Regions from separate parts of the Marinococcus sp. LNHM4E3-1 genome, predicted to be linked through region 2. Evidence: riboswitches for the same ligand, from Rfam matches in the RefSeq annotation. Region 2 holds a riboswitch; the other holds the start of a gene.

Region 1 (4,419 bases), on a different contig from region 2:
ACGAGCATCTGGCCTTTTTTATCCGCCGACACTTCACCTAAATCATACCCGCCGATGATCCCCTGCCTGAATAGCTGTTCATTCACTTCTGCCACTGGACGGCCGAGGTCAACCACAAATTCATTAAACGATGGCGCCTCATGGACAAGCTCAATGCCTTTTTGTTTGAGCAGCTGTTTAAAGAAATGAGCACTTTTAACATTTCTTTCTGCCGTTTCCTTCAGCCCTTTTTTACCGAGAGCCGTCATTGCGACAGAAGCAGCCAGCGCGTTCAGAGCCTGGTTTGAACAAATGTTGGATGTCGCTTTATCCCGGCGGATATGCTGCTCTCTTGCCTGCAGCGTCAGTACATAACCCCGGCTTCCGTCTTCATCCTCCGTCTGTCCGACAAGACGCCCGGGGACCTTCCGAATATGCTTTTTAGTGGTGGCAAAAAATCCGCAGTGCGGTCCGCCAAACTGCATTGGAATACCAAGAGGCTGAGCGTCTCCTGCCACAATATCCGCTCCGAAGCTTCCCGGCGGCGTCAGAACGCCGAGCGCAAGGGGATTTGCCGACACTATCATCAGCGAGTTTTCTTTATCGGCTGCCTGCCTTACAGCAGCTAAATCTTCAATAGTACCGTAAAAGTTTGGGTACTGCACAATCACTCCTGCGGTATCAGCATCGATCATGTCTTCAAGCTTAGCCATATCCGTATGCCCGTCCTTTTCGGGAACGATTTTCACTGTAAGTCCGGGCCCGGCAGCGTATGTTTTCAATACATCGAGCGCTTCAGGGTGAACCGTTCCAGAGACGACAACGGTACGGCGCCTCCCTCTGTTTTCACTTGCGGCCATCAGTGCTGCTTCTGCGAGCGCCGTCGGCCCGTCATACATGGACGAATTAGCAATATCCATTCCCGTAAGTTCACTGATCATCGTTTGAAATTCAAAGATTGCCTGCAGCTCGCCCTGCGAAATCTCCGGCTGGTACGGAGTATATGCCGTGTAAAATTCCGAGCGCCGGAGCACATGATCGACGACTGTCGGTATATAATGCTCGTACACCCCTGCCCCGAGATAGGAGACGCAGTCCTGCACGCTGGTATTTCTGTTACTGAGGCGCTTCATTTCCTTTAGAAGATCCGTTTCGCCAAGAGCCTTCGGCAGATTCATTTCTCCGGAAAAGCGAATATTTTCCGGTACGTCCTCAAACAATTCACCGATCGAATCCACACCGATCGTTTTAAGCATTTCTTCTTTATCCTCGCCGGTTACCGGCAGATAGCGATAATCCATTCTGGTGCCTCCTCTGTTTATTTTTCCCGTTTATAAAAGGGCACAGCTGCCACTTTTGCGCGTTTGGCTTTGCCCCGCACATCCACTTCGACAGCCTGACCGAGATTCGTCCATCCAATATTCAGAAGTGCAAGTCCCACATTTGCTTTCAGCGTCGGCGACTGAGTGCCCGTAGTTACCCAGCCGATTTCCTCTCCGTCATCATTGTGTACCATGTAACCCGGGCGCGGAATTGCTTTATCAACCATTTCGATCCCGACAAGTTTACGTTTTAATCCCGCTTCTTTTTGTTTTTTTAAAGCTTCTTTACCAATGAAATTATCTTCCTGCTTCAGCTTTACGCAAAAGCCTATGCCTGCTTCAAGCGGCGTAATATTTGCGCTCAGCTCCTGGCCGTAGAGCGGCAGCTTCGCTTCAAACCTCAGGGTGTCTCTCGCGCCGAGACCGCATGGAATGAGTCCTTCGGATTCTCCTGCTTCCATGATCGTCTCCCAGCTTCGGATGGCCTCTTCAGCCCGGCAGTATAATTCAAAGCCGTCTTCTCCGGTATAGCCGGTTCTTGAGATGATAATATTTTCTGCTTCTCCGACTGAAGCACCGGCAGCAAACCGAAATGGCAGAATCTCTGCAAGAGAAGCATCGGTTACTTTCTGCAGCACCGTTTCTGCCACCGGGCCCTGTACAGCGATTAGTGCTGTTTCTTCCGAAATATCGGTAATACTTACGTTTTTCGTTACGTGGCGGCGAAGCCATTCCAGATCTTTTTCAATGTTAGCTGCGTTCAAAACGAGCATGTATTTTTCTTTTTCGAGCTGGTACACGAGCAGATCGTCAACCGTACCTCCATCTTCATAACACATGGCGGTATAAAGTGCTTTTCCGGGTTCTGCATTTTTTATGTTGTTTGTGAGCATATACTGTAGAAATTCAGCAGCACCCTCTCCTTCTACGATCGCCTCACCCATATGGGAAACATCGAACAGACCAGCCTTTGTACGAACCGCCTCGTGCTCGTCTTTGATGCCGGAAAACTGAACAGCCATTTCCCATCCGCCAAAATCGACGGTTTTTGCTCCGTGTTTTTCATATACCGGATACAGGGGTGTTCGTTTTAATTCTGCCAAGAAAATCACCTCATCATTATTTTCTGAAAAATCAAAACAGTAAAAAGCATAAAAAAGACAGAACTCCATAAGATATGGAAGCTCTGTCCTATAACCAGAAAGTTTCTCCTTTCCGTCGTACGGAAAGAGTGTCTTCGTGGGTGGCTTCTAAAAGAAGCGCTCTCCAGAGGAGCGTCCAGTAAGAGTCTGTTTGCCTGAGAGATTCACCTGTTACGGCTTGCTCCTTCGGCGCTGCCTGGCAGTCTCTCCCCTTACCATCATCCGCGCATTATATGTACATCTTTATTTACTCATATTCTATCACTAATTCAGATAAAAACCAATGCTGAAAAAAATTAACCCGAACGTTTCCGATAAATTGTACTGCATCATTCGTTTATCACTTTGGATCAATCATTTCTTCTCACTGTAATATTGTTTATACTAAAATCAGCATAAAAATTGGAGGGAAACTATGAACTGGAAACAGCTTCCACTGGGACCACTGCAGACAAACTGCTATGTTCTGTACGATAATGATAAAAACGCCGTAATTATTGATCCGGCCGGGGATGCCGATAAACTGCTCACCTATCTTCAGGAAAACGAGATGCGTCCTGTAGTCATTCTGTTAACACACGCCCATTTTGACCATATCGGTGCGCTTGATGCCGTGCGGGAAGCCTACAATATCCCTGTTTATCTTCATGAGCATGAAAGGGACTGGCCTGGGGACGCCCAAAAAAACGGCTCCGGACGCATGATGCCGGAGGCTGCGTTTACTGCAAAGCCCGCGGATCACCTTCTGCAGTCTGAAGGAACGCTTCAATTCGGCAGCTTTGAATTCCAATGGCTTCATACACCGGGCCATTCGCCGGGAAGTGTTTCCTATTGGCATAAAGAAACCAACACAGTCTTCTCCGGCGATGTATTGTTTTCAGGTGGTGTTGGACGTACTGACCTTTACGGAGGCGACATGGATACGCTGCTAGCCTCTATTCACGAGCAGTTGCTTGAACTCCCGGAAAATACAATAGTAGCCTGCGGCCACGGCCCCTTCACCGATATCGAAGCCGAAATGGATTCCAACCCGTTCATTAATGGGTTTGGCGCATAAAAATAAAGACCTCTGATTTAAAATTAGAGGTCTTTTAATATCTTAATACAGTAAATGAAATTATTTATGCATTCCCGCCCAGTTTCAGACGGTTAGTACTTTAATCGTTTTCTTCGATCCATTGATACACATGCTCGCGCAGATCCTCTTCGGTTTCACCACCTTCAGCAGGGTGGTCTGCTTCGGCCATCGGCTTCACTGTGTACTGGTCCTCAGGGCCCGGTACAACCTGGGTAAAATCAACGTTAGGCTCTGTAATCTTCACGTCTTCGCCGTCTTTTTCCACATCGAATGTAGCAATACCGCCTGTATCGGTATATTCCTGATCCTGACCGGAATAGAAATTGCCGAGAGAATAATAAACAAGCGTTTCATTTCCTTCTTCACCCTCAACCCATTCCATCGGCTGAAGCACGTGAGGGTGATGACCAATAACTACGTCCACTTCCTGGTCTGCAAGAAATTGGGCCAGCTCTTTTTGTTCTTCATTCGGAAGGCGCTCGTATTCATTTCCCCAGTGCATATTGACAACTACGATGTCCGCGTCATCTCTCATCGCTTCGACATCTTCCTGTATTTGTTCTTTATCAATTTTCTGCACGACATATTCATGCCCCTCCGGCACCTCGATGCCGTTCAGCCCATATGTATAGGAAAGCACACCCATGTCTACGTCCTTTACATCTACAATACGCTGCCGCTCTGCATCTTCCTCGTCCTTATAGACTCCCACGTAATCCATACCTGTCTGCTCATAATGATTAATCGCATTGTTTACAGCCTCCATTCCACGGTCAAGCGTATGGTTATTGGCTCCGGAGAGCATGTCCACTCCGGCATCCTGAAGGTCGTCTACAATTGCATACGGACTGTTAAAGGAAGGATAAGCCGATAAACCAAGCTCCTCGCCGCCGGGTAT
Region 2 (4,419 bases):
CCTGCAACATAAGCCAAAAAGTACTAAAGGGAGACCTCTGTGCTTTTTGGCTTTTATTTTATAAAAATTTAAGAGGTGAAATGGATTGAAACAATACAGCCATATCCTGGCAGCGCTTGATGTGCTCAGTAACCCTAATGTTGATGCCTTTGACGAAGCGTGCCGTGTCGCGGTTAAACACGATGCCGACCTGACGCTCGCCTATGTGTTTCATTATAATGAATATTCCTCGCTCGGATGGATGGACCCGATCGGCATCAGGCGGCTGCACGCAGAAGCAGAATACCGGCTTGAAGCGTACCGGAAAAACGCCGAAGAAAAAGGCGTACCGCGGGTAAAAACCGTCCTGGACAATGGAGTGCCGAAAAAACGTCTCGTGAACCAGCTCTGTGAAAGGGTTGACCCGGATCTTATCATTCTCGGGCAGTCCGGCGGCAATGCCCTCGGCCAGGCGATACAGGGAAACACCACCACAAAAACGGTGGTGAAGCACGCTCCCTGCGACGTTCATGTCGTTGACCCGGCGATCGCTTCGATCCAACGGGCGCACACTGCACCGCTTCAGTAAATCAAAAGATCCCCGGTGGAGTAATCCCGCCGGGGATCTATATGCGCCATTAAAGTGTGTAGTGGTTTTTATCGTCCCATTTTTGTTTAATCACTGGAAGGTCACTAACGGTAGTGATGATAAGCTCTTCATCGCGAAAGGCGTTTAAGCTGGCGAGCAGTTCATCCTCGGAACAAAAATAAACGGGTTCCGAGCTGCCGAAGCGTGAGCGGATATCGGCGGCTGTTCCTATGTATACCTGGTTTTTGGGACGTTGAAGTACATATGCAAAATGGTCGATGGCAATGACCTCCTTTATAGGGACTTATAGTAAGAATAGCACGTCAGGGGTGAAACAGAAAGCAGAATGCATGGAATTTAAATAGAATATGAACAGTAAAGAAAACGGCTTGATCCTGGCGGGAGCCATATTCAAGCCGTTTTTGAGTTGTTTAAGGGGTTTACTTTTCATCGGGCCTTGGAGAAATAAAGCAGAAAATGCCTAAAAGAAGGGCGGAAACCGCTATAGCCCAGTACGTAAACAATAAGCTGACGAGAGTGAGAGTGCCGAACCAGATTTGAAAAAAACGGCGTTCGTTCATAGCTTCACCTCTTATGTGGAATTTAGAGCTCGGGAGTCATAAGCTGCAGGGCCGCTGAAACAGCCTCCGGGTGGCTTCTTTTCCCGTCGGGGTCTGGGCAAGCCCTCCTTCAGCAGTCTCTTTCAGGCTGCCCGGCATGTCGCGGCCGATCGTATGCATCGTCTGAATAACTTCATCGCAGGGGATGCGGCTGGTTATGCCTGCTAAAGCCATATCGGCCGCTGAAAAAGCGATGGAGGTGCCGATGACGTTTCTTTTCACGCACGGCACTTCGACGAGCCCGGCAGCCGGATCACATACGAGTCCGAGAAGGGACTTCATTGCTATTGCGGTGGCGTGGGCTGCCTGCTCTGGGGAGCCATGCTGCAGCTCCGTAATCGTGCCCGCAGCCATGGCCGTCGCTGAGCCAATTTCCGCCTGACAGCCGCCTGCCGCGCCGGAAATAAAGGCGTGATTCGCAAATACGTAACCGATGGCACTTGCTGTGAACAGCCCCATCGTCAGAGTGTCATCATCGATGCTGCGGTTATCCTGGAGAGAGACCAGAATGCCCGGTAGTATACCTGCGGACCCGGCCGTGGGAGTTGCGACGATAAGGCCCATTTTTGCGTTGCTTTCCGACGTGGCCATCGCTGCTTCCATCGCCGTGCTGATGACCGGTCCGGATAACGGGTCGGTGTTTTGATTATACTGATGCATCCGGTAAGCATCACCGCCCGAGAGCCTGCTCTCTGTTTCCGTAATGTTACTCACTCCGTCCCGGACCGCCTGCTTCATTACCCGCAGCCGCTCCTGCATGCGTCCGAAAATCTGCTCCCGGGAAAAATCGGAGCGGCGAACCTCACGGCGCAGCATCCATTCGCCAATGGAAATGTCCTGAGCCATGCATTCCTGTACAATACTTTCAATGGTATCGTTCATATAAATGAAGCCTCCTTTTTCGTTCGGGCTGCAATCGTTAAAATATCCGGACCCGTTCCCAAATTAATGCTGGTGTCATGACCGTTAATTCCATAAATGCAGGCCACTCCGCCGCCGATGGAGGCGCCGGATACGCGGACGGTTTCTATGCCGGACGATGCCTGAAGATGTACAGTGTTCGGGTGGCATCCGCCTGGAGTGCCCGGACAGAACTGGAAGTCGTAACGAAGGCCTGCGTCTTTGGCCAGCGCATACGCACTCCGGACGTTGGTGTCGTGGGCGGATAATCCGAGCAGGCCGCCGATTATGGCTTTGTCCGAGCCGTGTCCCTGATAGGTGGAGGCGAGAGAGCCGTAGAACGTGATTGTCACATCTGTGACCTCTCCCAGCCAGTCGTGCACAAATTTCCCGATCGATACGACCCCCGCTGTGTGAGAGCTCGAAGGACCGACCATAATCGGGCCGATAATATCAAAACAGCTGTCAAACTCCATAACGATTCCTCCAAATTTGAATTGAAAACGATTACATTAATACAAAAAAAGACAGAGAAACGGCCTGAATCGCCGTTTCTCTGTCTGTGTGCCTGAAAGATTTCATTCTTTGGCAAGAATTTTCTTCTTCGGCAGGTACGCGTACCTTCTCCAGAGGTGCATCCTGTACTGGTCCTGGTACCTGAGAGTTTTTTCTTACCGGCTGGTGGGAAGAATTGCTCCTTCGGTGCTGTAATATTCTACAGGCTCTCCCAATACATTCATCTGCAAAACCAATATTTTGTTACTTTTAGTGTAAACATCCGGTCTGGAAAAGTAAACCTATTTTTTGACAGCTGGCATGAGAGCGATATACTGGATGCAGCCTGTTAGCCTGGAATAATAAACCAATTTACCGAAAGAAATGAAGGGATGCGACTATGAGCGAACAAATTATTCTGCGCCCCGTCACAGCAGAAGATGAAAAAGAAATTAATATTCTCCGGCGCCAGCCCTCTGTCATGCATTATACGCTGGGACTCCCTTCGGAGCGAAGAGCCTCCAACCAGTCATTTATCGAAGGGCTGACGGCGAACGATCATGTGATCGTTCGCCGAGTACGGCGGCCGCGTCGTCGGTATCGGCTCTCTGGAGGTGCTGAGCGGTAAGCTGCATTACTACGGCATGACTGCCATGGCGGTGCACGATGAGTTTCAGAACCGGGGGATCGGCAGCCGTCTGCTTGATCATCTGCTGGATATCGCCGATAATTATTTAGGCTTATTCCGGCTGGAGCTCGATGTGGTGGAAGAAAACACGCGCGCAGTACAGCTGTATAAAAGCCGCGGGTTTGAACCAGAAGGGACGCTCCGTAAAGCCCATTTTGCCCGTGGTTCGTTTTACAATGTGCTGGTGATGGGCCGGCTGAACACTGCGTTGTTCCCGGGCAGCTGAGAACTTCGTTGGAAAGTTAAGGAAACGGGGAGATTGTCACTTCCAAAAATTAGCTTATTATGAAAAAATATAAAAGAAGAGCTTACAATAAGAGTGATTAAAGGAGTGTATGTATGCAACAGGAACCTGCCGGGTTTGGCAGCAGGCTGCTCGCTATTGTTATTGACGGCCTCCTGCTTTCTCTCCCCATCCTTCTCATAAGTATGCTGGCCATGCTATGGATCAACCTCGATGAAGTGAATGTCGATATATTTTCCGGTGCCGGATCGCTTCTATATTCCATGATTCTGCCGATAGTATGGCAGGGCCAGACGGTCGGGAAGTATGCCATGGGCATTCAGATTGTGAAAATGGACGGAAGGAAGCTTGGCATCGGGGCAATGCTGATGCGCGTGCTCGTAGCTAATATTTTGTACGGAATTACTCTATACATACTGATGATCACGAGTATAATTATGGTGCTTGTCCGTAAGGACAAACGGGCAGTGCATGATTTTCTTGCGGGAACCCGGGTGGTGAAAAAAAGCCGGTAGCTTTACTATCGGGATGGTTACGCCAATCATGCGAGCGGAGGAAATACATGATGAAAAAGATCTTTTCTGCCGGGGCAGCCGGCATATTCATTCTTTTAAGCGCCTGTTCCGTGCCTTCTTACTATACGGAGGAAGAGGAAGATGTCCCTGGAAATATAGAAACGGAATGGGGAGAAGAAGTGCCGCTTCCGTTGTTGAACGATGCACCGGTTTCGAGGGCGCAGATTAACGAGAATGAAGAGGGGGAGCCCGAAGAAGTGGAGATTTGGTACAGCGAGGAAGAAGAGGACGAGCTTCTTCCTTATTTTCAGGACGCGGGCAACCGGCACCGGTATGAAGAGGACTACAGTACACGGCTTGTGTACGGCATCAACAGCAACGACATTCAC

What was found. Region 2 has a riboswitch for glycine ahead of ACTRXI_RS01575 (serine dehydratase beta chain). Riboswitches for the same ligand answer to the same signal wherever they lie in the genome.
Region 1: linked by a shared signal. The riboswitch ahead of gcvT (glycine cleavage system aminomethyltransferase GcvT) and the one ahead of ACTRXI_RS01575 (serine dehydratase beta chain) in region 2 are both predicted to bind glycine.

What each region holds. Positions count from the first base shown of each region.
Region 1 is NZ_JBQLID010000005.1:181,372-185,790, reverse strand. It holds gene gcvPA (aminomethyl-transferring glycine dehydrogenase subunit GcvPA) at 1-1,280, opposite strand, end outside; gene gcvT (glycine cleavage system aminomethyltransferase GcvT) at 1,298-2,404, opposite strand; glycine riboswitch at 2,486-2,573, opposite strand; glycine riboswitch at 2,577-2,665, opposite strand; gene ACTRXI_RS07570 (MBL fold metallo-hydrolase) at 2,859-3,500, shown strand; gene ACTRXI_RS07565 (CapA family protein) at 3,601-4,419, opposite strand, start outside.
Region 2 is NZ_JBQLID010000001.1:324,328-328,746, forward strand. It holds gene ACTRXI_RS01560 (universal stress protein) at 86-568, shown strand; gene ACTRXI_RS01565 (hypothetical protein) at 1,009-1,149, opposite strand; gene sdaAA (L-serine ammonia-lyase, iron-sulfur-dependent, subunit alpha) at 1,186-2,070, opposite strand; gene ACTRXI_RS01575 (serine dehydratase beta chain) at 2,067-2,564, opposite strand; glycine riboswitch at 2,643-2,720, opposite strand; glycine riboswitch at 2,724-2,828, opposite strand; gene ACTRXI_RS01580 (hypothetical protein) at 2,984-3,211, shown strand; gene ACTRXI_RS01585 (GNAT family N-acetyltransferase) at 3,198-3,497, shown strand; gene ACTRXI_RS01590 (RDD family protein) at 3,611-4,030, shown strand; gene ACTRXI_RS01595 (hypothetical protein) at 4,078-4,419, shown strand, end outside.